DNA from 4 places in the Pseudoalteromonas sp. J2K-J599 genome. Region 1 is predicted to be linked to each of the others. Evidence: predicted binding sites of a transcription regulator. Region 1 holds the regulator's gene; each other region holds the start of a gene.
The links. Region 1 encodes sigma-54, which starts transcription at its own class of promoters, with help from an activator protein. Its sites were predicted from a motif close to GTTGGCACGNNNNTNGNNT; they were not measured.
Positions count from the first base shown of each region.

Region 1 (8,235 bases):
CTTTGAAAAAGCATACTCATTTTAGTACGTGCTTCGTATAACTCTTTACGAGACATTTTAGGAATGCTGCCACCTTCAAATAAAATATCACCTGAATCTGGTTTAAGCTGACCACCAATTAAACGCAACATAGTGGTTTTGCCAATTCCGCTTGGCCCCATAATCGCAGTAATTTTACCTTTAGGAACGCTAAAACTCATATTTTTATATATGGTTCTATTGCCTCTCGAAAAGCTAACATCCTTGACTTCTACTATTGATTGCGACAAGTCGCTCTCCATAAAAATGTTCACTAGTGCCCCTATTTTAAAGCTTTTTTGTCAAAGATGGAAAAAACAATTCGTAAGATTTTGTAATACACCCATGAAAAGGATTATAAGACTCGCTCAAAACAGCTTAACCCCGGCTTAAATTTTTAAATTAGCTGTTTAAAAGCAACATTGTTACCTAGTTGACCTTACTCTTTTATTTATACTTTCATCTTGGCTTTTGTTACTATTCGCGCCATCCGTATTTTGTATAACTGGCTTAACACAATGGTTACCTCGTTTGTTATTTTAATTCTTGGTTTTGCAGCTCTTGTTTGGAGTGCCGATAGGTTTGTTTATGGGGCTGCGGCTCTTGCTAAAAACTTTGGTGTACCTACACTTATTGTTGGTTTGACCGTTGTAGCCATGGGCTCTTCAGCCCCTGAAATGATGGTTTCAGCCTCTGCCGCTTTGGCTAACAAAACCGACACAGCCGTTGGCAATGCTGTTGGCTCTAATATTACAAACATTTTACTTGTGTTAGGTATCACTGCTCTATTTCGCCCTCTTTCAGTTTCATCTAGTACGTTAAAACGTGAAATGCCATTAGTGATGCTCGTATCTTTAGCTACTTGGTATGTGTTCTCAGATAACTACTTTTCATTTAGTGAAGGTGTTGCGCTTTTAGTTGGCTTTATCGTATTCATCGGTGGGTTAATCATTGTATCTATGCGTGCAAAAAACCAAGATGACCCATTTGTCTCAGAAGCCTGCGACGATGTACCAAACGATGTACCTACTAAAAAAGCGGTATTTTGGTTAATTGTCGGCATGGTACTCTTGCCGGTTAGTTCTCATTTTTTAATCGGCTCAGCTGTTGATATTGCTAAATACCTCGGCTTAAGCGACTTAGTCATTGGTTTAACAATTATTGCCATTGGTACTAGCTTGCCTGAACTTGCCGCCTCGGTTGCAGGTGTACTTAAAAATGAAGATGATTTAGCACTAGGTAATATTGTTGGCTCAAACATATTTAATATTTTAGCTGTATTACCTCTAGCAGGTATTATTAATCCTTCAGCAATTGATCCATCGTTAGTAAGCCGAGATATATTAATTATGATTGGTGCAACACTTGCTCTTATTATTATGTCATTGAACTTTAGAGGCACCCAGCGTATCAATAGGGTAGAAGGCGGCTTATTGCTAATAGCGTTTTTGGGTTACCAAGGGTATATTTTTAGTCAAGTAGGGTAAATGATGGCAACGCTAAACTTTATTGAACAAGGCCTTCGCGTTTTAGATGTTGAGCGCCAAGCACTTAGTGATATTGCACAATATGTAGATGAAAATTTTCATAACGCGTGCCAATTAATGTACGACTGTGAAGGCCGTATTATTGTTATTGGCATGGGAAAATCAGGCCATATTGGCAATAAAATAGCGGCAACCCTTGCAAGTACTGGCAGCCCAGCGTTTTTTGTTCACCCTGGTGAAGCAAGTCATGGTGATTTAGGTATGATCACTAAAAATGACGTGGTAATGCTTATTTCTAATTCAGGGGAAACCAGCGAAGTTTTAAATATCATTCCGGTTTTAAAACGACTTGGTGCCAAAATGATAGCGATGACTGGCAATACACAATCAACTATGGCAACCCTTGCTAATGTACATGTGTGCATTAAAGTAGAAAAAGAAGCTTGTTCATTGGGTCTAGCCCCTACATCAAGTACCACTGCAACGCTTGCGATGGGCGATGCCATGGCAGTTGCATTATTAGAAGCTCGCGGCTTTACAGCTGATGACTTCGCGCTATCTCACCCAGGTGGTAGTTTAGGCAAGCGCTTATTACTTACTTTAAAAGATGTTATGCACAGCGGCGCAAATACACCTATTATTGATGTTTCACAAACAGTTAAAGATGCTCTAATAGAAATGTCAGCTAAAGGATTAGGTATGACAGCCATTGTTGATGAAAATCAGCAACTCGTAGGGTTATTTACCGATGGTGACTTACGTCGCATTTTAGAACAAAGAATTGATATTCATACAACACAAATAGATGTTGTTATGACTAAGTTATGCACTACAGCTACGCAAGATATTTTAGCCGCTGAAGCGCTCAATATTATGGAACGTAAACGTATAAATGGCCTAATCGTCGTCAATGAGAAAAACCAACCTATTGGCGCATTAAATATGCAAGACCTATTAAAAGCAGGAGTGTTATAAATGCAATTTGAAGAACTCTATCAACCGCTGAGCGATGATGCAAAAGCACGCGCTAAAAAAGTAAAACTACTTATATGCGATATTGATGGTGTATTTTCTGATGGCCGTATTTACCTTGGCAATCAAGGTGAAGAGCTAAAAGCATTTAATACAAAAGATGGTTTTGGCATTAAAGCACTTATAAACAGTGGCTTTGAAGTAGCTGTTATTACTGGTCGTCATTCACAGATAGTACAACAACGTATGAGCAGCTTAACCGTACAGCATATTTATCAAGGCCAAGAAAATAAGCTCATTGCCTATCAAGAATTAAAAGATAAACTCAACCTTAGCGATGAACAAATTGCTTATATTGGTGATGACGGTCCTGACATGCCTGTTATGGAGTTAGTAGGCTTTGCCGTTGCAGTAAATGATGCCCACCCTCTTATTAAGCGTTTGTCACATTATGTAACGCAAATGCCTGGTGGTTTTGGCGCTGTGAGAGAACTCACCGATTTGCTCATGCTTGAAAATGGTAAAGCATTGACTACACAAGGCACTAGTTCATGAATGCAGCGCGCATAATATTAAGCGTTTTATTCATTAGCTGTATGGTTTGGCTTTGGTACCCTTATTTTACACAAACAAATATTGTGCCTCAGGCTGAGCCTGAAGTTGTTGCTAAGCCTGATTACATAGCTATTGAGCTCAAACAGACAGCCTATGATGAGCAAGGTAAAATTAGCCACAAAGTCACTGCGGCTAAAATGGAGCTATACCAGCAATTAGGTTTCACGTTTTTTGAAAAACCCATTTTTACTTTATATAACGAGCAACAAACGTGGCAAATAAATGCAGACGAAGCAACATTATATGAAGATAAACAATTAATTTTAGAAGGTAATGTGGTTGCCAAAAATTTAACCGATAACGCCATGATAGACAAAATCAATGCTGATAATATTCAGGTTGATATAAAGTTATTAACAATGCGTTCGGAGCAACCCGTCATTATCACTGGACCCAATTTAAAAATCACCGGTAAAGGCCTAGAAGCCGACTTGAAAACCGAAGTGATAAAACTAATTAACCATACGCGAACCATATATTATGACCAATAAAATATTAAAATCATTTATAATTCCTACACTTATACTAGCGTTTAATAGTAGTGCTGCAGAGCAAAACACGCAACCTGCTGCCAATCAAATTTCAATAAGTGCCGACAAGCAAGAAGGTCAATTGAAAGCTAATGTGGGTATTTTTGAGAAAAACGTTGAGATTATTCACGGTAATCGCCGCATTACAGCCGATCGCCTCGAAGTACACAAACGTGATGAACTTGGTGATAATAAACAATTATTAATTGCCACAGGTAGCCCTGCGCACTTTGAAGAAAAGCAATCAGACGGCACGACTATGAGCGCCAGTGCTGACGAAGTACGTTATGATGTATCTAAGCGTTTTTTAACGCTTGTTGGTAATGCACAAGTATCGCAAGCCGGACAAAAAATAAATGCTAAAAGCATTACCTACGACATAGAGCAGCAGCTCATCAGTGCCGAAAAAGATGAAAACTCAACTGACCGCGTTCACACAATTTTAGTACCGATCGAAACTAAAAAAAGTAAAAAAGGCGATAAAGGTCAACCATGAGCACATTAAAAGCAGAACTATTGGCAAAAAGCTATAAAGGTCGTGAAGTTGTAAAAAACGTCGGCCTTGAAGTACAAGCTGGCAGTATAGTTGGCTTACTTGGCCCTAACGGTGCTGGTAAAACAACGACTTTTTATATGATTGTAGGGCTTGTTCCTAGCGACAAAGGTAAAATATCTATTGATGATAACGATATTACTCTTTTACCTATGCATAGTCGTGCTAGATTAGGCATAGGCTACTTACCACAAGAGTCATCGATTTTTAGAAAGCTGACTGTTTATCAAAACTTAATGGCCATTTTAGAAACGCGCAAAGAACTAAATAAACAAGCCAGAGAAGACACGCTCAATAACTTATTAGATGAATTTAGCATACAACACATTCGTGATAGCCAAGGTATGGCATTATCGGGGGGAGAACGTCGTCGTGTAGAAATAGCACGAGCGCTGGCAGCAGATCCTAAATTTATATTACTGGATGAACCGTTTGCCGGTGTTGACCCTATTTCGGTATTAGATATAAAGAAAATAATAGAACATCTTAAAAATCGTGGGATTGGTGTATTAATTACCGACCATAACGTAAGAGAGACCCTTGATGTTTGTGAAAAAGCCTACATTGTTTCTCATGGGGAGCTGATTGCATCAGGTACTCCAGAACACGTATTAAATGATAAAACAGTACGCGATGTTTACTTAGGCGAGCAATTTAGGCTGTAACATTTACGCCATGTCTTTAAGCATCTGCTAGTATTAATTATAACAACATAAAAGGATTGTTAGAGATACATGAGGCAATCACTACAGCTGCGCATGGGCCAGCAACTTACAATGACTCCACAGTTGCAACAAGCTATTCGTTTGTTGCAACTCAGTACATTGGATCTCCAGCAAGAAATACAAGAAGCTCTCGACAGTAATCCACTATTAGAGGTTGAAGAGGCAGACTATTCCGAAGACGCTGCTGGTAAAAACGAGCAAAAAGCTGATACCGATGACATAACTGTTAGCGCATCTGCTGATGATGCTCCGAGCGAATACGAACAAGATACTGGTGAAGCACTTGCAAAAGACACGCTAAGTGACGACATGGCTATGGATGTCAGTTGGGATGAGTACATGAGTGCCGCTCCTGCAGCCTCATCAGGTCCAATGCCTGAAGACGAATCAATATACCAAGGCGCCTCTACTGAAACGCTGCATGAGTATTTAATGTGGCAATTACAACTAACGCCATTTAGCCCTACCGATGAAGCCATCGCTATTGCGATTGTAGAGGCCGTCGATGATTCAGGTATTTTAACACTAAGCTGCGAAGAGATTTTAGAAAGCTTTAATCAAGAAAACGAAGATGATAACGAAGTTGAACTTGATGAAATTGAAGCGGTATTAAAACGCATCCAACTGTTTGATCCTGTTGGTATTGCTGCACGTAGTTTACAAGAGTGTTTGTGTATTCAGCTTAATCAATTTGATAAAGAAACACCTTACATTAATGAAACGAAAATGATTTTAACCGAGCATATTGATCTATTAGCAGCTCGCGACTATCGTACATTAATGAAAAAAACAAAGCTTAAAGAAGAAGAGCTTAAAGAAGTAATGACACTAATACATACTCTCAACCCAAAACCTGCAGATACTATTGTAAGGGAAGAATCTGAGTATGTTATTCCTGATGTGTCAGTTAAAAAAATTAAAGGCCGCTGGGTTGTCGAATTAAACCCAGATAGCATGCCTAAAATTCGTGTTAATAGCCAATACGCAGCAATGTCTCGCACTGTAAAATCAAGTGGCGACAGCCAGTTTATTCGCTCACATTTACAAGAAGCTAAATGGTTTATTAAAAGCTTAGAAAGTAGAAACGACACGCTATTAAAAGTTACTAATTGTATTGTTAAGCAACAACAAGGCTTTTTTGAACATGGCCCTGAAGCCATGAAACCAATGGTTTTAAATGATGTTGCTGAAATGGTAGAAATGCACGAATCGACAATTTCTCGCGTAACTACTCAAAAGTACATGCATACACCCCGTGGTATATTTGAGCTTAAATATTTTTTCTCAAGCCATGTAAGTACTGAAAACGGTGGTGAATGTTCATCTACAGCAATACGTGCGCTTATCCGAAAATTAATCGCAGCAGAAAACTCAGCAAAACCATTGAGTGATAGCAAAATAGCGGATATATTGGCTGAGCAAGGAATTAAAGTAGCGAGACGTACAATCGCAAAATACCGCGAATCTCTTGCTATTCCACCGTCAAATCAGCGTAAAAGTCTGATTTAAGACGCTAAACTAAGAGGGTAATGCTTATGCAACTAAACTTAACTGGTCGTCACGTAGAATTAACCGATTCACTAAGAGACTATATTAATACTAAATTTGCGAAGCTTGAAAGACACTCTGATCATATTAATAATGTTCATGTCATTCTCGATGTAGAAAAATTAAATCAAAAAGCAGAAGCCACAATACACGTAAGCGGTGCTGAGCTATTTGCCTCTACAGAACATCAAGATATGTATGCCGCTATTGACTCGTTGATCGACAAGCTCGATCGCCAAGTAATCAAACACAAAGAGAAGCTTGCTCGACACTAATATGATGAAATTAAGTTCACTTATATGCCAGGACTGCAGCAAAGCTGCGGTCCTTTTTAATAGCAAAAAAAGAATTTTAGAGTTCATTAGCGAACTTGCTCACGACAAACTTCCGTATTTACCGCAACAAGATATTCTTAATGCTTTAATGAGCAGAGAGAAATTAGGTAGTACAGGTATAGGACGTGGCATTGCTATTCCTCATGGAAGAATGAGCGGTGCAGAAGAGCCTTTGGCTTTAGTGCTCGTTAGCGAAACTCCAATAAACTTTGATGCAATCGATAATCGCCCTGTTGATATTTTCGTCGCACTCATCGTACCAGATGGCGATAACCAGCAGCACTTAAAGACTCTAGCAACCATTGCTGATAAACTAAACAACAAAGATTTTTGTAAACAGTTACGCAGTGCAAAATCTGATACTGAGCTTTACCAAGTTATTGTCGATCAATCATAGTTTTATAAAGGGTGTTAAATGGAGTTAATTATCATAAGCGGCCGTTCCGGTTCTGGAAAGTCGGTTGCTTTGCGCGTTGTAGAAGATTTAGGTTATTATTGCGTAGATAATATTCCAGTAAACCTACTACCTTCATTAGTTCGCAGTGTGTCTGATAGCTACGATAAAATTGCTGTTAGCATAGATGTGCGCAACATACCTAAAGAACAAGATGAATTTAACGATATTCTTGAATACTTACCAGGCTTTGCAAACCCTACGTTATTTTATTTAGATAGTGACGATCAGACATTGATCAAACGCTTTTCTGAAACACGCAGATTACACCCACTATCAATAGACTCGTTGCCCCTTGATTTAGCCATCAAAAAAGAAAAAGAATTACTTGATGTATTAACCACTCGCGCCGACTTTATGATAGATACGACTGATTTAAGTGTTCATCAACTCGCTGAATCTATTCGTGAAAAGATTTTAGGTAAAAAAGATAAGCAACTGATTGTCACATTTGAATCATTTGGTTTTAAACACGGTATACCAAAAGAAGCAGACTACGTATTTGATGCACGCTTTTTACCAAATCCACACTGGGAACCAGAGTTGAAGCCTTTAAATGGGTTAGATCAACCGGTTAAAGACTATTTAGCTAATCACAGCATAGTGCAAAAATTCACATGGCAAATTCAAACATTTGTACAAACGTGGTTACCGCATTTAGAACGAAATAACCGCAGTTATTTAACCATTGCTATTGGGTGTACAGGTGGGCAACATCGCTCTGTGTATTTAGCGCAAACTATCGGTGAAAGTTTTGCAATGACACATCCCAATGTAAAAATTCGCCATCGCGAACAAGAAAAATAATATAGCTGAATAATCACCTGTTCAGCTTAGGTAGAGTAAGTTATGCATTGTGAAGATACCTTTTTAATAAAAAACAAATTAGGCTTACACGCCAGAGCAGCTACTGTGCTTGCGCAATTAGCAGTACAATTTGATGCTACAATCACATTATTCCAAGATGACAAAGAAGCAGCAGGCGATAGCGTACTTGC
Region 1 is NZ_CM200271.1:629,809-638,043, reverse strand. Features, by position in the region: gene AC5NT5_RS02835 (ATP-binding cassette domain-containing protein) at 1-281, opposite strand, end outside; gene AC5NT5_RS02830 (calcium/sodium antiporter) at 537-1,505, shown strand; gene AC5NT5_RS02825 (KpsF/GutQ family sugar-phosphate isomerase) at 1,509-2,480, shown strand; gene kdsC (3-deoxy-manno-octulosonate-8-phosphatase KdsC) at 2,481-3,032, shown strand; gene lptC (LPS export ABC transporter periplasmic protein LptC) at 3,029-3,583, shown strand; gene lptA (lipopolysaccharide transport periplasmic protein LptA) at 3,573-4,118, shown strand; gene lptB (LPS export ABC transporter ATP-binding protein) at 4,115-4,840, shown strand; gene AC5NT5_RS02800 (RNA polymerase factor sigma-54) at 4,910-6,409, shown strand; gene hpf (ribosome hibernation promoting factor) at 6,436-6,723, shown strand; gene ptsN (PTS IIA-like nitrogen regulatory protein PtsN) at 6,728-7,180, shown strand; gene rapZ (RNase adapter RapZ) at 7,199-8,044, shown strand; gene AC5NT5_RS02780 (HPr family phosphocarrier protein) at 8,087-8,235, shown strand, end outside.

Region 2 (8,235 bases), on a different replicon from region 1:
CCCATTAATGGGCGATAACGTAGCATTAATGCCAAACAGGCGCTGCCCAAAGGGTTCTTCCTAGGGGCTACTTACTCTTTGTTGCCTACATGGATGTAGGTAAGGGGCGTGAGCAGGACGCGGAAGCTTTGCTCGGTTTTTACTTAGCCCACTAGGTTACAAATCTCGCGCCGCGATTAAATAGCCCCTAGTTTGAACAAATTTTAATCCGCAAAGTTCAACAGACCCTAAAGTTAATAGCTTAAACCTCTCGCCTGTTTTTAACATTCACACTTTTTAGTAATTGACCTTTTGGTCAGTAAAGCTACAATCAATCAATACGTTAAACACGCAAACTCTATAATGACCACACAAATAAAGCCAAATAAAAAAGAAATTACACGCGAGAAAAACCAAAAACTAATTTTAGATGCCGCCGAGCAATTGTTTTCGCAATTAGGTTACGACGGAGCAAGTATGAGCATGGTTGCTAAAGAAGCGCAGGTGCCAAAAGCTAATATTTTGTATTACTTTAAAAGTAAAGATGGTCTGTACGAGTCTGTGATCGACCGCATAATAGCTAATTGGAACTTAGGGCTCGATAACGTCACAATTAACGACGATCCAGCTACCGTGCTTTATAACTATATTAAAAGCAAAGTAATACTCGCCGTAAATCAGCCAATGCAATCTCGCTTATTTGCCAGTGAAATACTGCGTGGTGCCCCTTATTTACAAAACTACTTTAGAACCAATACCCGCCCTTGGGTTAAACAAAAGGTTGATGTACTTCAAGCATGGATGGATGCAGATAAAATGGATAAGGTTGACCCCTATCATTTGCTCTTTACTATTTGGTCTACCACGCAATATTACGCCGACTTTCAGGCTGAGGTTTTACTCGTAATGAACAAATTAGAGTACGACGAAACCGATGTGGCACAAATTACGCAATCAATTGCCCACATAATTTTAAAAGGTATTGATCTTAAAATACCTGAGCAAAGTGAGACTTAACCCATGACATCGTTTACTACACCCGATTTGTTTGACGATCATCGCGATAACGTGCAAGTAGCAGACAGCGGCCTTTATCACTTTGGTAAAAAAACCACGTTTTATGGCAAAGTAGTTACCGTTACCTGCCCAGAAGACAACTCTTTTGCTGCCGATATATTGCATGAAAATGGTGAAGGTAAAGTATTGGTTATAAACGGTTTTGCGAGCAAACGCTTTGCATTTATAGGCGATATTATGGCTGAGCGTGCCTTAAGTAATGGCTGGGAAGGCGTAATAATAAATGGCTGTTGCCGAGATATTGAAATACTCGCCACAATGAACTTACCTGTAATGGCGCTAGGCTCTACACCGCGTAGTACCTTAAAGCGCGGCTTTGGTGATAAAAACCAAGCTGTTACCATGCTTAGCACCACTATTGAACCTAACGATTGGGTTTACGCCGATATTAATGGTTTAATCATCAGTAAAACGCCCCTTATTTAGCACTCAAAACCATATAAATAAAGACCAACTTGGTGCATCTGCGCACCAAATTGGTTTGTTTTAGCTCATTTTAATCTCACTATTTCTACAGCCCACACTTACAAATCTCATACAACCCACTAAATCCTGACCAGTTGGACAGGATTTTAATTTATGGCATTCCTCTTGCTTAGTCTAAGCACTATAAAATCAAAACTACCGATTAAAAAGCACAGCTTTAGCAATTGCATTAAATTAGTGATCTATTATAACGAGAAGAAAATGACGCAGTGAGTGCGCTATTTAATCCGATAAAATGATCATGTTTTTAATAAAATTGGTATTCATAATAATAACCAGCCCGCTTTTTAATCACTCTTAACTTAATAAGTAAGTACTTGGTCAGTTTTATAATAATGAGCTGCAAATGAGTGATAAAAAAAACAACAAAGGTATATTTTGCAATCACGGTCCTACCCTGTGGCAAACAAACCACTCTGGAGTGCTTGCAAACAATCGCTTAGCTGTAAAAGATGTATTTGCAGTAAAGGGCGAGCGTAACAGCGCAGGCAACCCAAACTGGTTTAAAACAGCTAAACCGGCTCAAAATACGGCAAGCTCGGTTAATAAGCTCATGACCGCTGGTTGTAACTTTATAGGCTTTACCCATACTGACGAACTGGCTTATAGCTTAGAGGGTAGTAATATACATTATGGCGCTGCGCAAAATCCTAAATTAAAAGGGCATGCTTGCGGTGGTTCGAGTATGGGGTCTGCTGCTGCAGTTGCTGCAAACTTAGCTGATATTGGCTTAGGCACCGACACCGGCGGCTCAATTAGAATACCCGCCAGCTATTGTGGTTTATATGGCATAAGGCCAAGCCATAACGTGATTGAAAAAGACGGCCTAATACCGTTGGCTCCCCCTTTAGATACCATAGGTTGGCTTACCCAAAGCGCCGAGCTATTAAGCAGCGTTGGCGATATATTATTACCACAACAAGCTATTAATAAAGTAAATACGCTGGTTATTTGCGAAGCACTATTTGAACTCGTTGACCCTGCTTTACAAGCCCCACTTAAACAATTGCTTGAAAAAACCAAGCCTAATTTTAAGCACCATAAAGAATTTGAACTACCTAACAGCAACTTATTAAATGAACTTGCGGATAGTTTTAGAGTACTGCAAGGGCGAGCAATCGCAAAAACGCATAAAGATTGGCTTCAATTGCCGGGGCAACTTCCCCAGTTTGCTCCAGCAATTGCGGCACGTTTTAATATGGCGCTTGCCCTAACTGATCAAGAAGAACAAGAAGCACTAAAAGTACAAACCCAATGGCAAACACTAATAGCTAAAAACCTAAATACAAACAGCTGTTTATTTTTGCCAACCACCCCCACAACCGCACCTAAATTAGGCGCCGACACAAGCGCCTTACGCATGCAAATTATTACGCTTTCGGCAATTGCAGGGCTTAGTGGCTCAGCGCAAGTGCATTTACCGCTGGCTGATTTAGCAAATGATCATCCGTATGGTTTTTCATTAATGATGAGCCACGGTAACGATAAAAGCCTACTTGCTTGCGTTAAGCACCTAGCTGCACACTTTAAACAGGACACACCGGCATGACCACACACAACATTGCATTTACCGCGTCTCATTTTTCGGCCACTGAGGCGGGTATAAATATACTAAAACAAGGCGGTACAGCTACCGAGGCTATGGTAGCGGCTGCCGCTGCTATTAGCGTTGTATACCCACATATGAACTCAATTGGTGGCGACAGCTTTTGGCTTATCGATAACCCAAACCAAAAAACGCCCACAGCTATTGACGCCTGCGGCCGCGCAGCAACTAATACAACGGCATATAACTTGCTCACGCAAATACCAGAGCGCGGCGGATTAAGCGCACTTACTCAAGCGGGCACAATACGCGGCTGGCAAAAGGCGCTTGAACTAGATGAGCACGCAGCACTACCACTGTCACAAATTTTAGCACCCGCTATTGAGCTTGCGCGCGAGGGCTTTACCGTTACAAAAAGCTTGCAAGCAGGCTGCGAAAAGCTAGCCACTGCTAACAATACCAATGACGCGTTTAAAAACCTCTACATACCCAATGGCAAGCCCTTACAAGCAGGTCAACATTTTAAAAACCCTAAACTTGCAGCAACGTTTGAATACCTAGCAAAACATGGTTTAAACGCATTTTATGAAGGCGCACTTGCCAACTCATTTGCCGCCGACTTAGCAAAAGCAGGCAGCTCAATTACCGCAGGTGACATTGCAAATACTAAAGCCGAGGTAGTTACTGCGCTAAATGCAAACCTCAGTGGTATTGATTGCTACAACTTACCCGCGCCAACACAGGGCGTGCATTCACTACAAATAATTGGTGCCGTAAATAAGTTAAAGCATTTAGCTAAAACCGATGCCGACTGGACGCACTTAATTGTTGAGGCAACTAAGCAAAGCTTTACCCATCGCCCTACCCTTTGGGCTGACCCTGATGTGTTGGGGGATGATTATAAAAACGCACTAACCGATGATCGCTTAAGCGAACTTGCTAACAATATTGATATGAGTAAAGCCAAAAAATGGCCATTTAACGCAGAGCCTGGCGATACTGTGTGGATGGCAGCCAGAGATAAAAACGGGCAATTAGTCAGCTTTATTCAAAGTATTTACTGGGAATTTGGCAGCGGAATATTAATGAGTGAAGGCGGCTTTGTGTGGAATAACCGTGGTTTAAGCTTTAGTTTAAACAATCAAGATACCAACGCTCTTGCTCCAAATAAAAAGCCCGCTCATACACTTAACCCAGCACTGGCAAAGTTTAGCGATGGCCGTCGACTTGCTTACGGAACAATGGGCGGTGAAGGGCAGCCACAAACTCAAGCCGCTGTTTTTGCAGGCTACGCATGGCGAAATAAATCTATTAAACAAGCAATTAGCGACCCTCGTTGGTTACTTGGACGCACATGGGGCGATACGAGTACAAATTTAAAAATTGAAAAAGGGTTAGTTTTTCATATAGAACATGAATTAAATCAACGTGACCACGATTGGGTAAGCGTTGATAATAATAACGAAATGATGGGGCACGCTGGGGCGATTTTAGATACACCTACAAGCCTTGAAGCTGCAACAGATCCTCGTTCAGATGGACGTGCAACAGTAACTACAGCAGGAACACAATGTCAGAAATAATAAATCAATGGCCAATTATAGTAGCCTTAATAGCAACCGGTATTTTTGCCGGTATTTTAGCAGGACTTTTTGGTGTAGGCGGCGGTATTGTTATCGTCCCTGTGCTGTATTTTTTACTGCAAGGTTTTGGCGTAAGCCCAGAGTCGGCAATGATGATAGCCACCGCTACATCACTTGCAACCATAGTACCTACTTCGCTTTCATCTATTCGCTCGCATCATAGCAAAGGGAATATTGACCTTGCGCTAATAAAATACTGGGCACCATTTATTTTAGTTATGGCCGTTGTAGGCAGCTACTTAGCGCACTCAATACGCGGTAATGCACTGGTACTTATGTTTGCCTGTATTGCTATTTTAGTCAGTTTAAACATGCTATTTAGAGCCGGCGCACCCGCGCTTGTAAAACAACTACCAGGTAAATTTGGTCAAGGCGTTATGGCAAGTATTGTAGGTGGTTTGTCGGTAATGATTGGCATAGGCGGCGGCACTATTGGCGTACCTATGCTAAACGCATTTAATGTACGTGCCCATGTTGCAGTAGGTACTGCGGCCGTTTTTGGTTTATTGATTGCGCTACCTGGCGTTATTACCTTATTAAGTATTGGCACAACGCCAACCGATGCTCCCCTAGGTACGTGGGGGTTGGTTAACCTCCCGGCCTTTTTTCTTATTATTCCGCTGACTATTTTATTTGCGCCTATTGGCGTAAAAATTGGTAGCAAGCTGGATCAAAAACAACTAAAACGCGCCTTTGCCGTTGTATTAATGATAACCGGCATACGCATGCTTATTCAGACTCTGGGAGCCTAAAATATGTTTAATAACACGCAAGTTCAAACCTTAAACCCACCACAGCGTTTATTAATGGGACCAGGCCCAATTAATGCCGACCCTCGTGTTTTACGTGCTATGTCGGCGCAGCTTATAGGCCAATACGACCCAGTAATGACCGGTTTTATGAACGAAACCATGGCACGTTACCGCGAAATTTTTAAATCTAAAAACGAATGGACCATGCTAATAGACGGCACATCGCGCGCAGGGATTGAAGCCGTATTATGCTCAATTTTACGCCCAGGCGATAAAGTACTTGTGCCAATTATGGGGCGCTTTGGCCACCTACTTGCTGAAATAGCAGAACGCGTTGGCGCAAAGGTGCACACAATAGAAGTACCGTGGGGCGAAGTGTTTACGCCAGAGCAAATCGAAAAAGCCATTGTTGATGTAAAACCCCATGTACTTGCTATGGTACAAGGCGATACATCCACCACCATGAACCAACCTCTTGAGCATATTGGCGATATTTGCCAAAAGCACGATGTACTATTTTATTGCGATGCCACCGCCTCTATTGTGGGTAACGAACTTCCTGCCGATGAATGGAAACTCGATGCACTTTCGGTTGGTCTGCAAAAGTGTTTAGGCGGACCTTCTGGGTCTGCGCCATTAACGCTTAGCGACAAATGCGCTGATTGGATCCAAAAACGCAAAAAGGTAGAAGCAGGCATTCGCACGGCCGATCATACCGACGGCACAGAACCCTTTGTACGCTCTAACTATTTTGATTTAGGTATGATCATGAATTACTGGGGAGAAGAGCGCCTCAACCATCATACCGAAGCCACCAGCATGCTGTACTGTGCCTCAGAATGCGCCCGCATAGTCATTGAAGAAGGCGTGGATAACTGCGTAGCGCGCCACAAATTACATGGAGATGCCATGCTAACGGGTATTCAAGCGCTCGGCTTAAATGTATTTGGTGATTTAACACATAAAATGAACAACGTACTGGGTGTGTATATACCCGAGGGCATTAATGCCGATCACGTGCGCGGACAAATGCTAACCGATTTCGGAATAGAAATTGGCACCTCGTTTGGACCACTGCATGGAAAAATTTGGCGTATTGGCACCATGGGCTACAACGCCCGTAAAGATGCTGTATTACAAACACTTGCAAGCCTTGACGCTTGCTTACATGCCAACGGTTACAAAGGCCCTAAAGGCGAAGCCGCCATTGCCGCCCTTGTTCACTATAAATAAAAAAAGGATTTAGCATGACGATTGAATGCCCACAACACAGCCCTTTATTAGATAAAGAACTTGCTGATGAATACGCAACACGCGCTTTATCTCGCTGTAAAACTCTCAGCGCACTATCGCAAATGCAAGGTGGCATTCACCGTGTGTACTTATCAAAAGAGCACAAAGAGTGTAACGCCGTTACTGCATCGTGGATGGTTGAGGCAGGCATGCAATCGTGGCAAGACGAAGTGGGCAACCTTTGGGGGCGACTAAAATCATCAAACCCTCATGCTAAACGTTTAATTATAGGATCGCACCTAGACACCGTACCAAACGCAGGTGCGTTTGATGGTATTTTAGGTGTACTACTGGGGATAGAAATTGCAGCGCTTGCAAATAAGTTAAAGCTCGACCTGCCCTTTCATTTAGATGTAGTGGGCTTTTGCGATGAAGAAGGCACCCGCTTTGCCACCACTTTAATTGGCTCAAAAGCCCTCGCTAACGAATTTGACCCACAGTGGCTAAACATTGAAGACACAAACGGCATAACTATGCGCCAAGCCATGCTCGACTTTGGCCTAAACCCTAACGACTACGCAAAGGCCGCACTAAATAAAAGCGAATTACTAGGTTACTGGGAAACTCATATTGAACAAGGTCCTGTACTCGAATCGGTTAATCAGGCATTAGGCGTTGTAACTGCAATCGCAGGTGCTAAACGCGCCATGCTTACCCTAACAGGGCAAAGCGGTCATGCGGGTACAACCCCTATGAACTTACGTCAGGATTCGTTAGCAGGCTGCGCTGAATTAGTAACCGAAATTGAAAAACTTGCAAACAATGCTAAAAATGGCGAAGTTGCCACCGTAGGGCAAATACAGTCTCGCCCTGGGGCTACAAACGTGATTGCAGGTAAAACAACCATTAGCCTAGATGCACGCGCACAAAGCGACACCGATCTCGCTAACTTACTAAGCGCCATACAAAACAGCGCTCAATCTATAGCAAGCAAACGCAATTTAACGCTTGATTGGCAATGGACGCATGCCGCCGATGCCGTAGCGTGCGACACCACTATTCAGCATTTGTTTTCAAGCGCATGTAAACTCAATAACCAAGCATCGCCTTCACTTGCCTCAGGCGCAGGGCACGATGCAATGGCAATCGCTCCAATTTGCCCCGTTGGCATGTTGTTTATACGCAGCCCTGGCGGTATAAGCCATCACCCAGCAGAAGCGGTTATCGACAAAGATGTAATAAAGGCACTCAGTGTAATGTACAGCGCGCTTTTACTTTATGTGAAAGAGCGTGAGTGATTTTAAGGTAATCGAGTAAACCAAGTATATTAACTTGGTATGCTTAGGGGCTTAAACCTCCTCAAAGTCATTTGGAGGTTATTACTGAAGGCAGGTAAATGCAGGAATATACGTTATTTAAAGTAGCTTTATCGGGCTGCCCTTTGCTCTTTTAGGCTAAGGCGTTTATGTGAGCTATATACATGTTGAATGTTTGTACCATTAACCAAATATGCATCCAT
Region 2 is NZ_CM200272.1:312,577-320,811, reverse strand. Features, by position in the region: gene AC5NT5_RS18265 (TetR/AcrR family transcriptional regulator) at 343-996, shown strand; gene AC5NT5_RS18260 (putative 4-hydroxy-4-methyl-2-oxoglutarate aldolase) at 1,000-1,482, shown strand; gene AC5NT5_RS18255 (amidase family protein) at 1,889-3,091, shown strand; gene AC5NT5_RS18250 (gamma-glutamyltransferase family protein) at 3,088-4,671, shown strand; gene AC5NT5_RS18245 (sulfite exporter TauE/SafE family protein) at 4,659-5,483, shown strand; gene pucG ((S)-ureidoglycine--glyoxylate transaminase) at 5,487-6,716, shown strand; gene AC5NT5_RS18235 (allantoate amidohydrolase) at 6,731-8,014, shown strand; gene AC5NT5_RS18230 (hypothetical protein) at 8,143-8,235, opposite strand, start outside.
Region 2: AC5NT5_RS18255 (amidase family protein) is a predicted target of sigma-54. The motif match lies at 1,635-1,653, and genes of this name have one in related genera.

Region 3 (8,235 bases), 600 kb from region 1:
TTACTGCCGTGGTGACACGTTATTTTGGCGGCATAAAATTAGGCACCGGCGGACTAGTACGTGCTTATGGTGGCTCATTAAATAATGCACTAGTAAAATTGCAAACGGTGCTTAAAGTTCCCAGCGTTGAAATTACTGGGAGTAGTGAGTACAGCATGCAAGGCGCGATTGAGCAGTTATTAAAAACAAAGTATCAAGTGCTTAATATTGATAAGCAATTTACTGCTAATATTGAGTGGGTGATTACAATCGATAGCCGCGAAGCTCAGCAAGCAATCAAAGATATTTTTGATTTAAGTCACGGCGCAGTTGAGTTAACTATTAAAGAGTAATAACCTACACAAATTGCATATAATGCATACTGACCCTATTTAATTTGGTTGATACTACTCAGCCTGAATTTACTAATAATAAAAGCGACAAGCTAAATGCAATTTCGTACCATCATAAAAATTCTTGGCCAACTTGTTGCGCTGTTTAGTATTACCATGGTGCCTCCGGCACTGGTGTCTTTAATATACAAAGACGGTGGTGGTGTTCCCTTTGTTTTAGCATTTATTTTTAGTGTTGTTATTGGCATGATGGCTTATTACCCAAACCGCCATGAAAACGGTGATTTAAAAGCACGTGAAGGCTTTTTAATTGTTGTTTTGTTTTGGCTGGTACTTGGGGCGTTTGCGTCCTTGCCGCTTATCTTTTTACAAGAACCTAATTTATCGCTCGCCGATGCGGTATTTGAAGCATTTTCTGGCTTAACAACCACCGGCGCTACAGTACTTACCGGTATTGAGTATTTACCCAAGTCGGTATTGTTTTATCGCCAGCAACTCCAGTGGTTTGGCGGTATGGGTATAATCGTACTCGCTGTTGCTATACTCCCAATGCTAGGTGTTGGTGGTATGCAGTTGTACCGCGCTGAAATACCTGGGCCTGTAAAAGATTCTAAAATGACCCCGCGAATTGCCGATACTGCAAAGCACCTTTGGTATATTTATGTGTCGTTGACTATTACTTGTATGCTGGCTTATTGGGCTGCAGGAATGGAGTGGTTTGATGCGATATGTCATGCATTCTCAACGGTGGCTATAGGTGGTTTTTCTACTTACGACGCCTCCATGGGGCACTTTGACAGCCCTGTAATTAACTTTATTTGTGTGTTCTTTTTAATTATTGCCGCTGTTAACTTCTCCCTGCACTACGCTGCAGTGGCGAGCCGAAATATACAAGTTTATATTCGAGATCCTGAGTTTAAGGTGTTTTTGTGTATTCAATTAGCGCTGGTGGTTATTTGTTTTACTGTACTTTCCTCTAATGAAATATTTGCTAATGGCGATGAAACCCTCGATCAGGCATTATTTCAAGCTGTTTCAATGAGTACAACAGCAGGCTTTGCTACGGATAACTTTTCAACATGGCCTTTGTTTTTACCTATTTTACTTATATTTTCGAGCTTTATTGGTGGCTGTGCAGGCTCTACCGGTGGTGGCATGAAAGTAGTCCGCGTATTTTTACTTTATTTGCAGGGTGTGCGTGAGCTCAATCGTTTAGTGCATCCTCGTGCTATATATTCAATCAAGCTGGGTCGTAAGGCGTTGCCAGATAAAGTAGTAGAAGCTGTGTGGGGTTTTTTCTCTGCTTATGCGCTGGTATTTATTATTATCATGTTAGCGCTTATGGGCACGGGTATGGATAACATAACTGCGTTCTCAGCCACTGCGGCTTGTTTAAATAACTTAGGGCCTGGTTTAGGAGATGTAGCGTCGCATTATGGTGCTATAACCGATGGTGCTAAATGGTTGCTTACCATTGCAATGGTGTTTGGTCGCCTAGAAATATTTACTTTATTAGTCTTATTTACGCCTACTTTTTGGCGTGGATAAACGAGCGGCTTAAGTTTTAAATTACGAACTATTGGGAAAGGGATATGCCAACAAATTTAGAAAAGCTAAAGCATATAAGTGTAGGCAGCTTAGTCGACCTAGAAATATTAACACCTACAAGCAGTAAGCGTGTTAAAACTGAATTAGTTGGTTTACTCGATAAACAGTTTATTATTTTAAATTATCCCAATGCAAAGCGTTTACCTGCGGCGAGTGACTATTTACGTGATGGCGTAATGGTTGTTGTAAGAGCACTGATTGAAGGCAGTGGTGGGCAAGTTATTGCGTTTCGCCAGCAAATTATGTCAGTAGCCTCGCATCCTGCTAAACTCGTCTTTATTAATTTTCCTAAGCAAGTGCAGCTATTTGCGCTACGCTCGCAAACACGCATACCTACCTTATTACCTGCAAAGCTAAAACTAAGTGACGATAGAGTGCTTGAAGGCCTTATTAAGGACATTTCACTCACTGGTGTAATGTTTGATATTAGAGGCGATCAGCAAGCTGAAGGTATAAAAGATATGCAATGCACTGTCGTCCTCAATAGTAGTGATAAAGATTTTGAAGGTGAAATTTGCAGTGTTAAAGAGCATGCTGCAGGTGTGCACTGCGGAATTAAGCTACTAGCAAGCGAGGATGAAATGAAAACCTTTATGAAAGAGCATTTTATAGACCCATCTGCGCTTGAGCCCACCGTTGACTAAATCGTTTTTCGCTTATTTGCAACAAAATGGCGTTTTAAGTGAGTATTTATAAAGTGTTTTTTTGTTTTTATATAATTAAAAATATTATTCAAATAAAACAATGTTTTACGTATTTTTTATTATGGCTTGTTTTTTGTTGTTATAGCTACTTCGTTAAAATTAACCTTAACTATTTTTTAAAATCCCTCCTTTTATAGCTCTACATTTTAAAATGTATCTTTTTATATAAACATAACTATTTGTTTTTAATGACTTTAGTTTTTCACCTTTAAAGCGTGTTGCGAAAAGGCAACAGTAATGACTCTGAAAATTCCTACTTATTGTACGTTTTATTTTTAACTTATTGAAAGTTAATGGCTTTTCAATGTTGGCATTTAAGTTGTAATAGTCAGGGTGTACTGAACGAAATCGTGATTCAAAGTGAAATACTTAATCGCACACACATAAATTTGAAGGATACATATTATGAAAAGCATTAATAAAACTTTAGCACTTATCGCTATTGCATCTTCTTCAGCCGCTTTTGCAGCAACAGATTTTGACACACTTGATGTAGACGGCAGTGGCACAATTAGCCAAGCAGAAGCATCAGTAGACGCAAAATTAATGAGCATGTTTTCTGAGCTTGATACCGACCAAAATGGTGAGTTATCAAAAGAAGAATTTTCAGAAGCTTAATTAAAAAGTATTTATCCTGAGTTGCCAAAGACAACCTAAGTAGGCAAGGGAGCTTACGAAAGAGGATAACAAGGAAGTGAAAAATTACGTTTTAAGTTAAACGAAGCAATTTTTTTGATAGAACATTGAAGGATTAAGTTATGAAACATTTAAATAAAGCATTAGCACTTATAGTACTAGCATCTTCTTCAGCTGCATTTGCAGCATCAGATTTTGACAGCCTTGATATCGATGGTAGCGGCACAATTAGCCCAAGCGAAGCGGCAGTCGATACCGATTTAATGGCTGAATTTATTGAGCTAGACACAGATGGTAGCGGCGAGCTTTCTAAAGAAGAGTTCGCTAATTACTAATTAAACATTTTTCACAGTCAGGGATCTTTGAAAAGGACTTCCCATATTACTAGGAATATTATTATGAAAACATTCAATACAACACTTGCAGTTATCGTTTTAGCATCTTCATCAGCAGCATACGCAGCAGTGGACTTTGCCTCTTTTGATGCAGATGGCGACGGTGCGATTACAATGGAAGAAGCGAAGGTTAACCCTCAACTTGTAAAGATTTTTGATGATTTAGATGCTGATGGAAATGGTGAAATCTCTAAAGAAGAGTTTTCAAAAGTACAGTAATCAATATTCGAAGATACTCCACTAAAGCCGCCTTAGTCAGCGGCTTTTTTGTATTTTAAATTAACTAATTAGCGTAACTAGTTAAAGGAATATAGCACTTACTTGGAATAGTTTTTCTACAACGGTAATGTGTTTTTTGTCGATTAAAAACATGATGACATGATCGCCCGACATAATAATTGTATCATCATGAGCTATCAGCACATCGTCATTACGTACTATTGCGCCAATAGTTGTACCCGCAGGAAGTTTTATGTCGGCAATCGCACGACCAACCACTTTAGATGTGTTTTCATCACCATGAGCAACCGCTTCAATGGCTTCTGCTGCGCCTTTACGCAGTGAATACACGTTAACAATATCACCACGGCGTACGTGCGTTAATAACGCTGATATAGTTGCTTGTTGTGGGGATATGGCAATATCTATTTCGCCGCCTTGTACCAAATCAACGTAAGCACCACGCTGGATAAGCACCATGGTTTTTTGTGCGCCCATACGTTTTGCAAGCATGGCTGACATAATGTTTGCTTCATCGTCATTGGTTACGGCAATAAATACATCGACTTGTTCAATATGCTCTTCTGAGAGCAGTTCTTGATCAGATGCGTCACCACAAAAAACAACCGTATTATCGAGCATTTCTGAGAGTTGCTCAGCACGTTCTTTACTGCGTTCAATTAGTTTAACGGTGTGGTTTTTTTCAAGTGAGCGGGCAAGGCCTGCCCCAATGTTACCGCCACCAGCTATCATAATTTTTTTGTACGAACGCTCAAGTTTTTGTAGCTCGTTCATTACCGCGCGTATATGTTTTGTAGCGGCAATAAAGAATACTTCGTCATCGGCTTCAATAACGGTGGTACCCAATGGTTTTATTGCTTTACCTTGACGATAAATAGCGGCAACACGAGTTTCTACATTAGGAATATGTTCTTTAAGTGCAGATAACGCATAACCTACAAGTAAACCGCCATAGTAAGCTTTTACGGCTACTAACGAGAGCATGCCATCAGCAAACTGCAATACCTGCAGAGCACCAGGGTAGTCAATTAAACGGCGAATATACTTAGTGACCAGTGCTTCGGGAGCAATGTAATGATCGATTGGTAAATCGTCGTTTTGAAAAAGTTTTTCGCGGTATTTTAAATATTGCTCTGAGCGAATGCGGGCAATTTTAGTGGGTGTTTTAAAAATACTGTATGCCACTTGGCATGCAACCATGTTCACTTCATCTGAACTAGTTACCGCTATAATCATATCGGCATCTTCAGCACCTGCGCGGCGTAATACATCAGGATGCGCGCTGTGGCCCATAACCCCTTGTAAGTCGTACTTATCTTGAAGTTCACGTAATCGGTTACCGTCTATATCAACAACGGTAATTTCGTTTTGTTCGCCAACTAAGTTTTCAGCAAGCGTAGCACCAACTTGCCCGGCACCGAGTATAATTATTTTCATTATTTACCCGTGGTATTGATCATAATTTAATTAAAAAAATAGCCATTTAATGTTTCATAAATGGCTAACTATTTAGTGTACGGCTATTAGGCTTTTTTAACTAGCTTAGCGTAATAAAATCCATCACTTTCACCGGGCAGTAACTGCAAACCTGGCGTTGTTACGGTATCGTTTTCGTGTAGAGGTATATGTTCTACATCATCGTTATTAGCTAAAAACTTAGCAACTTGCTGTTGGTTTTCTTGTGGAAGAACCGAACACGTAGCATATACCAATGTGCCACCTGGTTTTAACAGTGGCCAAATGCTATCAAGAATATCGCTTTGTAACTTGGCTAAGTCTTCGATATCTGATGCGCGACGTAACCATTTTATGTCAGGGTGACGGCGAATTACGCCAGTGGCCGAACAAGGCACATCAAGTAAAATACGATCAAATAATTTTTCATCCCACCAGGTATGTGGTTGCGATGCATCGCCACATTGTAGGTCTGCACCTAAGCCAATACGCGTTAAGTTTTGCTTAACACGTTCAAGGCGAGTTGAGTCGCTATCAAGTGCAAGTACATCAGCATCAGCAAGCTCTAAAATATGACATGTTTTACCGCCAGGGGCTGCGCAGGCATCCAAAATATAGTCGTCTGCTTTAGGTTCTAAAAAGCGGGCTGCCAACTGTGCTGCAGCATCTTGTACTGAACATGCACCTGTATCAAACTCAGGTAACGAAAATACATCACGTGGTTTGGCAAGCTTAATCCCATCAATAAAATCAGGGTTTAAGGTGTGTTCAATATCGTTAGCGCTGAGCATGTCACTGTATTCTTGCGTGCTAAATTGGGCTTGATTGACACGAAGCCACATTGGCGCTTGTTGCTGGTTTTCTTCAAGTAGTGCTTCCCAGCTATCTGGGTAGGCTGTTTGCACCTGTTTAATAAACCAATTTGGATGGTTGTATAAACATACCGGAATAAGCTTCGCTTTTTCTTCAAGCTCAGCTTGTTGACGCTGAAAGCTACGTAAAATGGCGTTTATCAGTCCTTTTAATCCTAAAGCGCGTAGTTGAGCCAGTGCGTTAACCGTTTCTGAAATGGCAGCATGAGGTGGTACGCGCATATGCTGCAGTTGATAAATACCTACGTATAATAAAAACTGAAATATTCTACGTTTACCTTTTAATGGCTGCTCTACTAAGTGTTGGCAGTAATTTTCAAGGCTCGGTAAGTAGCGTAAAACGCCATAACAAATTTGCTGTAGCAACGCTTTATCTTTAGGCGGCAAGCCTTGGCTTGCAAATGGAAGTTCTTGATTAAGCGATGCGCCTTTATCAACTACGTTATATAAAGTTTCAGCGGCAAGCGCTCGTACGTTTGGAACATTACTCATTGTTTTCGCCTAATATTGTGCCAGGAGTAACCCAGTCACTACGACCATTTAAAAAGTCGTTAATTGCCATTGGTTTTTTACCTTGCGGCTGTAATTGCGTAATACATAAAGCGTGTTCGCCACACGCCACTACTACGCCATTTTTGTCGCTTGATAAAATTTGCCCAGGATCACCTGATTGCAGCATAACCTGCGCTTGATGAATCTTTACTGTTTGCCCACCCATTTGGGTAAAGCACATTGGCCACGGGTTAAAAGAGCGAATGTTTCGCTCGATTTGAAGCGCACTCATGGACCAGTCGATATCAGCTTCCTCTTTAGAAAGCTTTTTAGCGTAGTTAGCAAGTTCATCGTTTTGAGGTTCAGGGGTGATCTCACCATTAGCTAATTTATTAATGGTTTCAATTAACGCATCTGGACCTAGCTCAGCAAGCTTTGTATATAAGCTTGCGCTAGTTTCTGTTGTGCTAATAGGGCAGCGGCTGATATGTAGCATATCGCCGGTATCTAGCCCTTCATCCATTTGCATTATTGTTACGCCGGTTTGTTTATCACCTGCCCAAATTGCGCGTTGAATAGGTGCAGCACCGCGCCAGCGCGGTAATATAGAGCCATGCACGTTTAAACAACCTAAACGTGGCGCTTCTAAAATAGCTTTAGGTAAAATTAAGCCATATGCTACAACAATCATAATGTCGGCATTTAAGCTTGTTAGCTCAGCTAGTGCTTCATCATTTTTTAATGACTGTGGCTGAAAAACCGGTAAGTTGTGCTCAAGCGCTAGCTCTTTCACTTCACTGGCTTTTAATTTTTTACCACGACCTGCAGGGCGATCTGGCTGGCTATATACACCCACTATTTGGTGTTCGCTTTGTATCAGCGCTTGTAAATGACGTGCGGCAAAGTCCGGCGTACCGGCAAATATAATGCGTAATGGTTGAGTCACTGAGTTTTCCTAAGGTGCTTATTACTGTTCTGCAAACTTGGCTTCTTTTTCAAGCTTTTTACGAATACGTTGGCGCTTTAATGGAGATAAGTAATCAATGAATAGCTTACCTTGAAGGTGATCTAGTTCATGTTGAATACAAATAGCCAATAATTCATCTGCATCTAGTACAAATTCTTCACCGTTTTCGTTAAGTGCTGCGACTGTTACTGTTTCTGCGCGATCTACTTTTGCATACGAGTTAGGTACTGATAAACAGCCTTCTTCGCTAACGGTAGAGCCGTCTTTTTTAATGATTTGTGGATTAATTAATACCAGTGGCTCATTGCGCTCTTCTGATACATCAATAACAACGATTCGTTGATGAATATCTACTTGCGTGGCCGCAAGACCAATGCCATTTTCATCGTACATTGTCTCTAGCATGTCTTTTACAATTTGGCGTACTGTGTCGTCAACTTGTACAACATCTTTTGCTACAGTACGTAAACGTTCATCTGGAAATCTTAAAACTTCTAACCTAGCCATAGTTACCTTTTTCACTTGTGCTTAATT
Region 3 is NZ_CM200271.1:28,988-37,222, forward strand. Features, by position in the region: gene AC5NT5_RS00115 (YigZ family protein) at 1-332, shown strand, start outside; gene AC5NT5_RS00120 (TrkH family potassium uptake protein) at 429-1,880, shown strand; gene AC5NT5_RS00125 (flagellar brake domain-containing protein) at 1,925-2,584, shown strand; gene AC5NT5_RS00130 (EF-hand domain-containing protein) at 3,050-3,262, shown strand; gene AC5NT5_RS00135 (EF-hand domain-containing protein) at 3,403-3,615, shown strand; gene AC5NT5_RS00140 (EF-hand domain-containing protein) at 3,679-3,894, shown strand; gene trkA (Trk system potassium transporter TrkA) at 3,976-5,352, opposite strand; gene rsmB (16S rRNA (cytosine(967)-C(5))-methyltransferase RsmB) at 5,439-6,734, opposite strand; gene fmt (methionyl-tRNA formyltransferase) at 6,727-7,680, opposite strand; gene def (peptide deformylase) at 7,702-8,208, opposite strand.
Region 3: AC5NT5_RS00130 (EF-hand domain-containing protein) is a predicted target of sigma-54. The motif match lies at 2,951-2,969, and genes of this name have one in related genera.

Region 4 (8,235 bases), 420 kb from region 1:
CAAAACCGGATTGATAGTAAAACGAATCAGCTAGATAATTTAGATGATGATCGCTTGGATCTTGCCAGTAAAATGGAGTCGCTATCGTCTCGACTATATGCTCAATATAATGCGATGGATTTACTAGTGGCGAGCCTTAATAACACCAGTAGTTATGTTCAAGCTCAATTAGAGAATATGCCAGGCGTTGTTAGGCAATCAAATTAATAGCTGAGTTAAAAATATTATAGATTTAATAAAAAACCGCTAAGTTTAAACTTAGCGGTTTTTTGTGTGTATTATTCTTTGATTCAAATAGTAAGCTATAGCCATGTATTTAGTTAGAATAAAGGTCGTTTATTAGGTCTGTTTACTAGGTGTTTTTATAAGCTTTAATGGCCTTACCAGACTTTTTATGTTTAATAATAGCTTTTGATGATTCGTTTTTTGAACTATTTGCTTTTACTAAAATAGTATTTATTCGTAGTTGAATTAATTCTAATTGCTCTGTACTTGGGCCTTCGCTACTTTCGCACCATTGCTTTAGTTCAGTATTTAAAGTGTCTAAAAAAGGCTGAGCTTCATCTGCATTATTATCATTTACCAACACTTCAATGTTACTAAGTAATGCTTGTATCTGCTCAGCATGGCTTACTGGTGTTTGCGAGTCCATAATTTAAATTAAACTGCAGGGCTGCGTTGATCTAGCGGGATGTTATCCCAGCCTTCTTTAATTTCTTTAACAATATTTGATACTTCAATAATAGCTTCAATATCGTTATTTATGTTCGCTTGCGTTAAACGGCGTTGGCAGTAATCGTAAAGTGCCAATAAATTGTTAGAAATACTAGGGTCTTGTTCTACTTCTAAATTAAGTGCGTCTTGCAGTGCACCAAATAATAAAACACAGGCTGAAATGTTTTCACCCTTCTTTTGTATTTCTTTGCGCTCAATAAACCCTTTTGTTGCTGCTAAGCGACCGATAATATTACTGAATATAAGGTTTATTTGTTCGTAAGGGGCCATTTCGGCAATACTACTGGCACGAACTTGACCGTATTTTTTTACTGAGACATGAGCCATGGGGAAATCCTAAAATTTAAAACGATAAAATTATGTGAAAGCTAATATAAAAAATCAATAAAGCTTTTATACTTTTATAAGAACAAAGCAATATTAATGCCAAGCATTTTCACTTATTTATGTATCGGCATTTGTAACTTCAACTTAAATTTATAATTGAGTTTATTTACTAACAATAGCATTTTTATAGCCGAGTAAATTAATTTTTAGAGCTAAGTTATAGCTAGGTAATAAATAAGTTAAAACTATAACCCATACTTAATGATTAACTATTAAGTATGGTTAACTTAACTAGCCCGTCTGTTTTTTGGCGTTTATGTCAAAAAACTGCCGCTATCACTTGCATCCATGCTGAACTGGCTTACAATTTAACTAATTATACAAATTAGTGAAAGTACGGCTCGCTAAATATGATCTTGATTTTAGATAATAATAACAACCGCGCAATAGGATTAAATGCTTCACTTGGCTTTATTGGTGAAGCTGTCCAACTATTAAGCGAAGACTGCTTTGAACAAGAATGCAAAAAATATCAGCAGCAAGAATGCATGATTATTTTAGGAGCGTTACAATCACTTGACCACGAAAGCTTAATTAAACGCTATCCAACATTGCCGTTTTTATTAATTGGCGAAACGCTAAAACCACTATTAAGTATAGCTAATGTGGTGGGGCTTATTTGCGAGCCATTTAATCACGAAGTGACAACTCAGTTACTTCACGACTGTCAGCAATATCAGCGTATGCTGCCTAATGAGCATAAGCATACTAAACCGCATAAGATTTTTGATGGACTTGTTGGTGAAACAGAGGCCGTAAAAGATGTTCGCTTTTTAATTGAACAAGTGGCAAAAACCGACGCTAATGTTTTAATTTTAGGCGAATCAGGCACAGGTAAAGAAGTGGTTGCCCGTAATGTTCACTTGCTTTCAAAGCGTATTAATGGACCGTTTGTACCAGTTAACTGTGGTGCTATTCCTGCAGAGCTGCTCGAAAGTGAACTATTTGGCCATGAAAAGGGCGCGTTTACTGGTGCTATATCAGCTCGTAAAGGGCGCTTTGAACTTGCTCAAGGTGGAACGCTATTTTTAGATGAAATAGGCGATATGCCACTGCAAATGCAAGTTAAGTTGCTGCGAGTATTGCAAGAACGCAGCTACGAGCGTGTTGGTGGCACAAAGGCTATTCAGGCTGATGTACGCGTTATTGCGGCCACGCATCGTAATCTTGAAACAATGATTGAAGAGGGGAGTTTTAGGGAAGATTTATATTACCGCTTAAATGTATTTCCTATCGAAAACCCATCGCTGAGTGAACGTGCTGATGATATTCCGCTGCTTTTAAAAGAGTTAATGCGCCGTGTTAACGACCAAACAGGTTCTACCGCTAAGTTTACTGAGCGCGCAGTTGAGAGTTTAAAAGAACATGCTTGGCCTGGTAATATTCGTGAGCTTGCTAATTTAGTGGAACGTATGGTTATTATGTTTCCTGAAAAAGTGGTTGATATTCCCGACTTACCTAATAAATATCGTTACATTGAAGTTGAAGCATACGAGCCAGAATACCCCGAAGAGTTAATGGAAAAAGACGCCTTTAACGATATATTTAGCACCGGTTTCAGTGATTACGAAAGTGAGCCAGACGCTGAGTTTAGCCAAACGGGTAGTGGGCTATTACCTGATGATGGTATTGAGCTTAAAGATTATTTAGCCGAGCTCGAAATTAGCTTAATTACCCAAGCGTTAGAGCGCTATGATTATGTTGTAGCTCGCGCTGCAGAGATATTAGGGGTTCGCAGAACCACACTCGTTGAGAAAATGAAAAAGTATAATCTTTCACGAGATTAGAAGTACTAAAATGGTGAAATACTTTTCGTTATTTATTATTCATTTGTGAGCAATCACTTTACGGGCTTTGCCCGTCACGCAAGCAAGCTTGGCGTCTACAAGATAAACACAAACTTAAACCTTGGCGGTATACGCTGAGCTTGCTCGCATGAAAAGCGTAGCTTTTAATCATTTAAATAAAACGTTATTTCACAAAGAGAAAAACGAAGGTAAATGAGAAACCATAGTCAACTTACGCTTTACTTCTCTAAAGCGCAGCGTCTCTTAACCTCTTTGTGAACTAATCACTTACTCACTAGAAGCCTTAATAATTTCTTCTTTTCTAAAACAATCATTACTATGATCGTTAACCATACCGCAGGCCTGCATATGAGCGTAAACCGTTGTAGGGCCTAAAAACTTAAAACCCCGTTTTTTTAAATCTTTAGCAAATGCAGTTGATGCCTCTGTAATTGCTGGGTAGTCCTCAGCGTTATTTAAATTACTTATAATCGGTTTATTATCGACAAACTGCCATTGGTAGTTACTAAAACTTCCAAATTCTTTTTGTATTTCTATAAAGCACTTTGCGTTGTTAACAGTTGCCGCAATTTTTAAGCGATTGCGCACAATCCCTTCATCAAGCATTAGTCTCTCAACGTCATCTTGTGTGAATTGTGCCACTTTATCTACATCAAAATTAGCAAATGCTTTTTTGTAACCGCTACGCTTTTTTAAAATTGTGTACCAGCTTAAGCCGGCTTGCGCTGATTCAAGAGTGATAAATTCAAACAGCTTTGTATCATCATAAAGAGGGACGCCCCATTCTTCATCATGGTAAATAACGTAGTCGGGTTTAGTGGTGTCGAGCCACGGGCAACGGCACTTTATTTGCTCACTCATTATTATTCCTTTTTGTGTGCGTCATTTTTATGTCGCTCAAATTATTGATGTAACTTAATGATAAGTATGTAAATAAATTTTGGTATAAATCGTGCATTTGGACATATATCTACATCAATTCGAGATTTGATTATGGCCCTTGCTAGCGTGCTAAAACCACAGTTTTTTTCTGCAAATCAGTATAACCCATGTTTACTTCAAGAGGAGTACATTGGTGAATTAAGCGATCTGCGTAAGCAAGCAAGTTGGCTTTCGCACTTGGTTGATACCATGCCAGCAGGTGTGGTTGTACTTGATGGCAAAGGGTTGATTGCAAAAGCGAATCAAATAGCGATTGATATGCTTGGCGAGCCACTTGAAGGCGAACGCTGGTTTAATGTTATTCAGCGCTCTTTTAGGCCACATCAAGATGATGGTCATGAAGTGTCTTTAAAGGACGGGCGCCTAATAAAGCTTGATATTACCGCTTTAGCACCAGAGCCTGGGCAACTTATTTTAATGACGGATTTAACCGAAACCCGCCGCTTACAAAAACGTGTTGCACATATGCAGCGATTAAGCGCGCTGGGTAAAATGGTTGCATCATTAGCGCATCAAGTCCGTACGCCGCTCTCAGCCGCTATGCTGTACGCTGCTAATTTAGGGTCTAAGCGCTTACCCGAAGCATCTCGTGATAATTTTCAAACAAAGTTAATGTCGCGTTTAAAAGATTTAGAAACTCAAGTAAACGACATGCTGTTATTTGCTAAAAGTGGCGATCAGCAAGTTGTTGAGCAAGTTTCAATGCAGCAGCTTTTAACAGAAGTTAAAGCGGGCGCTGATGCGATGGTCGCACTTAATGAAAGTGAACTGGATGTAAGCTTACCAGAACCCGATATACAAATAGTTGGTAATAAAACGGCATTGGCCAGTGCTATTCAAAATCTAGTGCACAATAGTATTCAAGTTATTGGTGGCGGTGCAAAAGTAAAAATTAGCGCACAAAGAGATTTAAAAGATTTAGATATGGTCCGTATTAGTGTGAGCGACAATGGCCCAGGTGTTGATTTAAGCCAAAGCGATAAAATTTTTGAACCATTTTTTACTACAAAAAGTCAGGGCACAGGCTTAGGGCTTGCTGTAGTGAGTTCGGTTGCTAGTGCACACCAAGGCCGTGTTGATGTGACTAATAATACGCATGGTGGTGCCTGCTTTAGCTTGTTACTACCTATTAAGGCAGCATCTAAATTAGAGGGGTCATTATGAGTAACACTATTTTAGTTGTCGAAGATGACGCTGGGCTTCGTGAAGCCTTAATAGATACCCTTGAAATGTCGGGTATTGAATGTGTTGCAGCGAGCAGTGCTGAGCAAGCAATGTTACTGCTTAAAAAAGATCAATTTTCGCTTGTTGTAAGCGACGTGCAAATGGGCGCAATGAGTGGACTTGATTTACTACGCAGTATTAAATTAAACCACCCTGATTTACCTGTACTGATGATGACGGCGTACGCCACAATTGACGATGCGGTAGAGGCCATGCGCCTAGGTGCTATTGACTACATGGCTAAACCATTTGCACCTGAAGTGCTGTTAAATATGGTGAGCCGTTATTTGCCTGAAAAAGCAAAAGAAACCGACGGACCTATTGTTGCTGACCCAACTAGTATTCAATTATTAGAGCTTGCGAGTAAAGTAGCACGCTCTGATGCAAGTGTAATGGTACTTGGCCCTAGTGGTTCAGGTAAGGAAGTACTCGCTCGTTATATTCATGATAAGTCGAGTCGTTGTAATGAGCCTTTTGTAGCGATTAACTGCGCGGCCATTCCTGAAAACATGCTCGAAGCTACTTTATTTGGTTACGAAAAAGGGGCTTTTACAGGTGCGATTCAAGCATGTCCGGGTAAGTTTGAGCAAGCACAAGGCGGCACTATTTTACTTGATGAAATTACTGAGATGGACTTAGGGCTACAAGCTAAGCTGTTACGCGTACTGCAAGAGCGTGAAGTTGAGCGTTTAGGGGGGCGTAAAACAATTCAGCTCGATGTACGTATTTTGGCAACCAGTAATCGTGATTTAAAAGAAGCCGTGTCTGAAAACCAATTTAGAGAAGATTTATATTACAGGCTTAATGTTTTTCCACTTATGTGGCGAGCATTGTGCCAACGCCCTGGCGATATTATTGTATTGGCTAAGCATTTAATTGAGCGCCATATCAGTAAAAGCAAAGAGCCCATGGCGTATTTAGATAAAGCTGCCGAGCAAAAGTTACTGGCTCACGCGTGGCCTGGAAATGTACGCGAGCTTGATAACGTTATACAACGTGCGCTTATACTGCGAAGTGGCGATACAATAAACGAGCATGCTATTTTTATTGAAAACTTAGTATCTAATAACTTTGTTATGGAGCCTTCATTGGCACCAGCGCAAACATTATCGCCAACAGAAGTGGCCCACGTAAATAAAGGCGTTGATAAAAGCACGCTAAGCTCTGCATATTATGATGAAAAATCGCATGCCGAGGATGAGCCCAAACAAGGTTTACTAGCCGCAGATACCGGTAGCTATAAAGATGAGCTTAAAGACAAAGAGCATCGCATTATTTTAGAAACCCTTGCACGTTGCCAAGGTAAGCGTAAAGACGTTGCCGAAACGTTGGGCATAAGCCCACGAACTTTACGTTATAAACTAGCGCAAATGCGCGATTTAGGTATTTCACTTCCTGCATAACCTCCTATAAACCCTAAGTTTGCGCTGCGAACTTAGGGTTGTCAAAACTCTGACTCACATAATTTAAATCTAACTGCATGTATTTTAACAATTAATTATTTGGCATGTTTTGTGCTTTATTACTTGTAAGAGTTCACTGCGTGTCAGAGATAAATTATGAAAATTCAAAACAGTGCTGTATTTCAAGAAATGCAATCAATGGCTTTAGAAGCCGGCCGTAATAATCAAATAAATAAATTGCCGACTCCAGTTCAGCCTACTTCCACTTCCCAGTTTGGCGACATGCTAAGCGATGCACTAAATACAGTGCACGGTTTACAGCAAGATGCAGGTCAAAAAGTAAAAGCAGTTGAAATGGGTGATCGAAGTGTATCGCTTGCTGAGGCAATGATTGCTTCTCAAAAATCGTCAGTTGCTTTTGAGGCTACAGTACAGGTTCGTAATAAACTTGTTGAAGCTTATAAAGAAATCATGAACATGCCTGTTTAATTAGGTAGTGGAGAATTATTGTGGCGCAATCTAACCAATCTACAGACCTAGCACTTGCTGGCGGCGGTATCGACCAAAGTGGTGGTGATGATCAACAAGAACAAAAGTCAGGCTACTTAAGTGCTTTAAGTGGTGTTGATGTATTGCGCCAAGTAACACTGGTAATAGCATTAGCGATTTGTTTGGCTATCGCGATTTTCATTATTATCTGGGCTCGTCAGCCAGATATGCGCCCGTTAGGCAAAATGCAAACTGAAGAGCTTATTCAAACATTAGACTTTTTAGATGCACAAAAAATTGAATATCAACTCGATGGCAATGTTGTATCGGTTGATGAAAGTGAATACCAAAACATTAAGCTACTAATGACCCGTGAAGGGTTAGAGCAAGGTCCAGCATCAGGCTCTGACATTATTATGCAAGATATGGGCTTTGGCGTAAGCCAACGCTTGGAGCGTGAGCGCCTAAAACATGGTCGTGAACAGCAATTAGCACGCACAATTGAAGAGCTTAACAACATTACTCGCGCCAAAGTATTGTTAGCCATTCCTAAAGAAAACGTATTTGCCCGCAGAGAGAAAAAACCATCAGCTACCGTTGTATTAACACTTAAACGTGGGCGTTCACTTGACCGTGAAGAAGTAGACTCTGTTGTTGATATGATTGCCTCAGCAGTACAAGGCTTAGAACCTGCACGTGTTACAGTTACCGATCAAAATGGTCGATTATTAAATTCAGGTTCGCAAAGCTCATTAGCAGCACGCTCTCGCAAAGAATACGATTTAGAGCGTAAGCGCGAACAAGAGTACCTTGAAAAAATAGACAGTATTTTAATACCGGTTGTCGGGCTTGCAAACTATACAGCTCAAGTTGATTTGAGTATGGACTTTAGCTCGATTGAGGAAACTCAAAAGCGTTATAACCCAGACTTACCAGCGGTTAGAAGCGAAACCACATTTGAAGAAAATAACATTGGCGGCCTAGCTGTTGGTATTCCAGGTGCGCTTACAAATCAGCCACCGCTAAATTCAAATATTCCTGAGGTTGCGGGGCAAGGTGGTGCAGGCACTGCTACTTCTCCAACACGCAGCCACAAAGAAGCTACACGTAATTATGAACTCGATACAACCATTTCGCACAAGCGCCAGCAAAGTGGTGTTATACGCAGAATAAGCGTATCAGTTGCTGTTGACTATATTCCTAAAGTGGGAGAAAACGGCGAAACAACCATGGCTCCACGCTCGGTT
Region 4 is NZ_CM200271.1:1,052,241-1,060,475, forward strand. Features, by position in the region: gene fliD (flagellar filament capping protein FliD) at 1-207, shown strand, start outside; gene AC5NT5_RS04765 (hypothetical protein) at 353-652, opposite strand; gene fliS (flagellar export chaperone FliS) at 661-1,062, opposite strand; gene AC5NT5_RS04775 (sigma-54 dependent transcriptional regulator) at 1,473-2,909, shown strand; gene AC5NT5_RS04780 (DNA-3-methyladenine glycosylase I) at 3,198-3,791, opposite strand; gene AC5NT5_RS04785 (sensor histidine kinase) at 3,924-5,036, shown strand; gene AC5NT5_RS04790 (sigma-54-dependent transcriptional regulator) at 5,033-6,499, shown strand; gene fliE (flagellar hook-basal body complex protein FliE) at 6,656-6,988, shown strand; gene fliF (flagellar basal-body MS-ring/collar protein FliF) at 7,009-8,235, shown strand, end outside.
Region 4: fliE (flagellar hook-basal body complex protein FliE) is a predicted target of sigma-54. The motif match lies at 6,598-6,616, and genes of this name have one in related genera.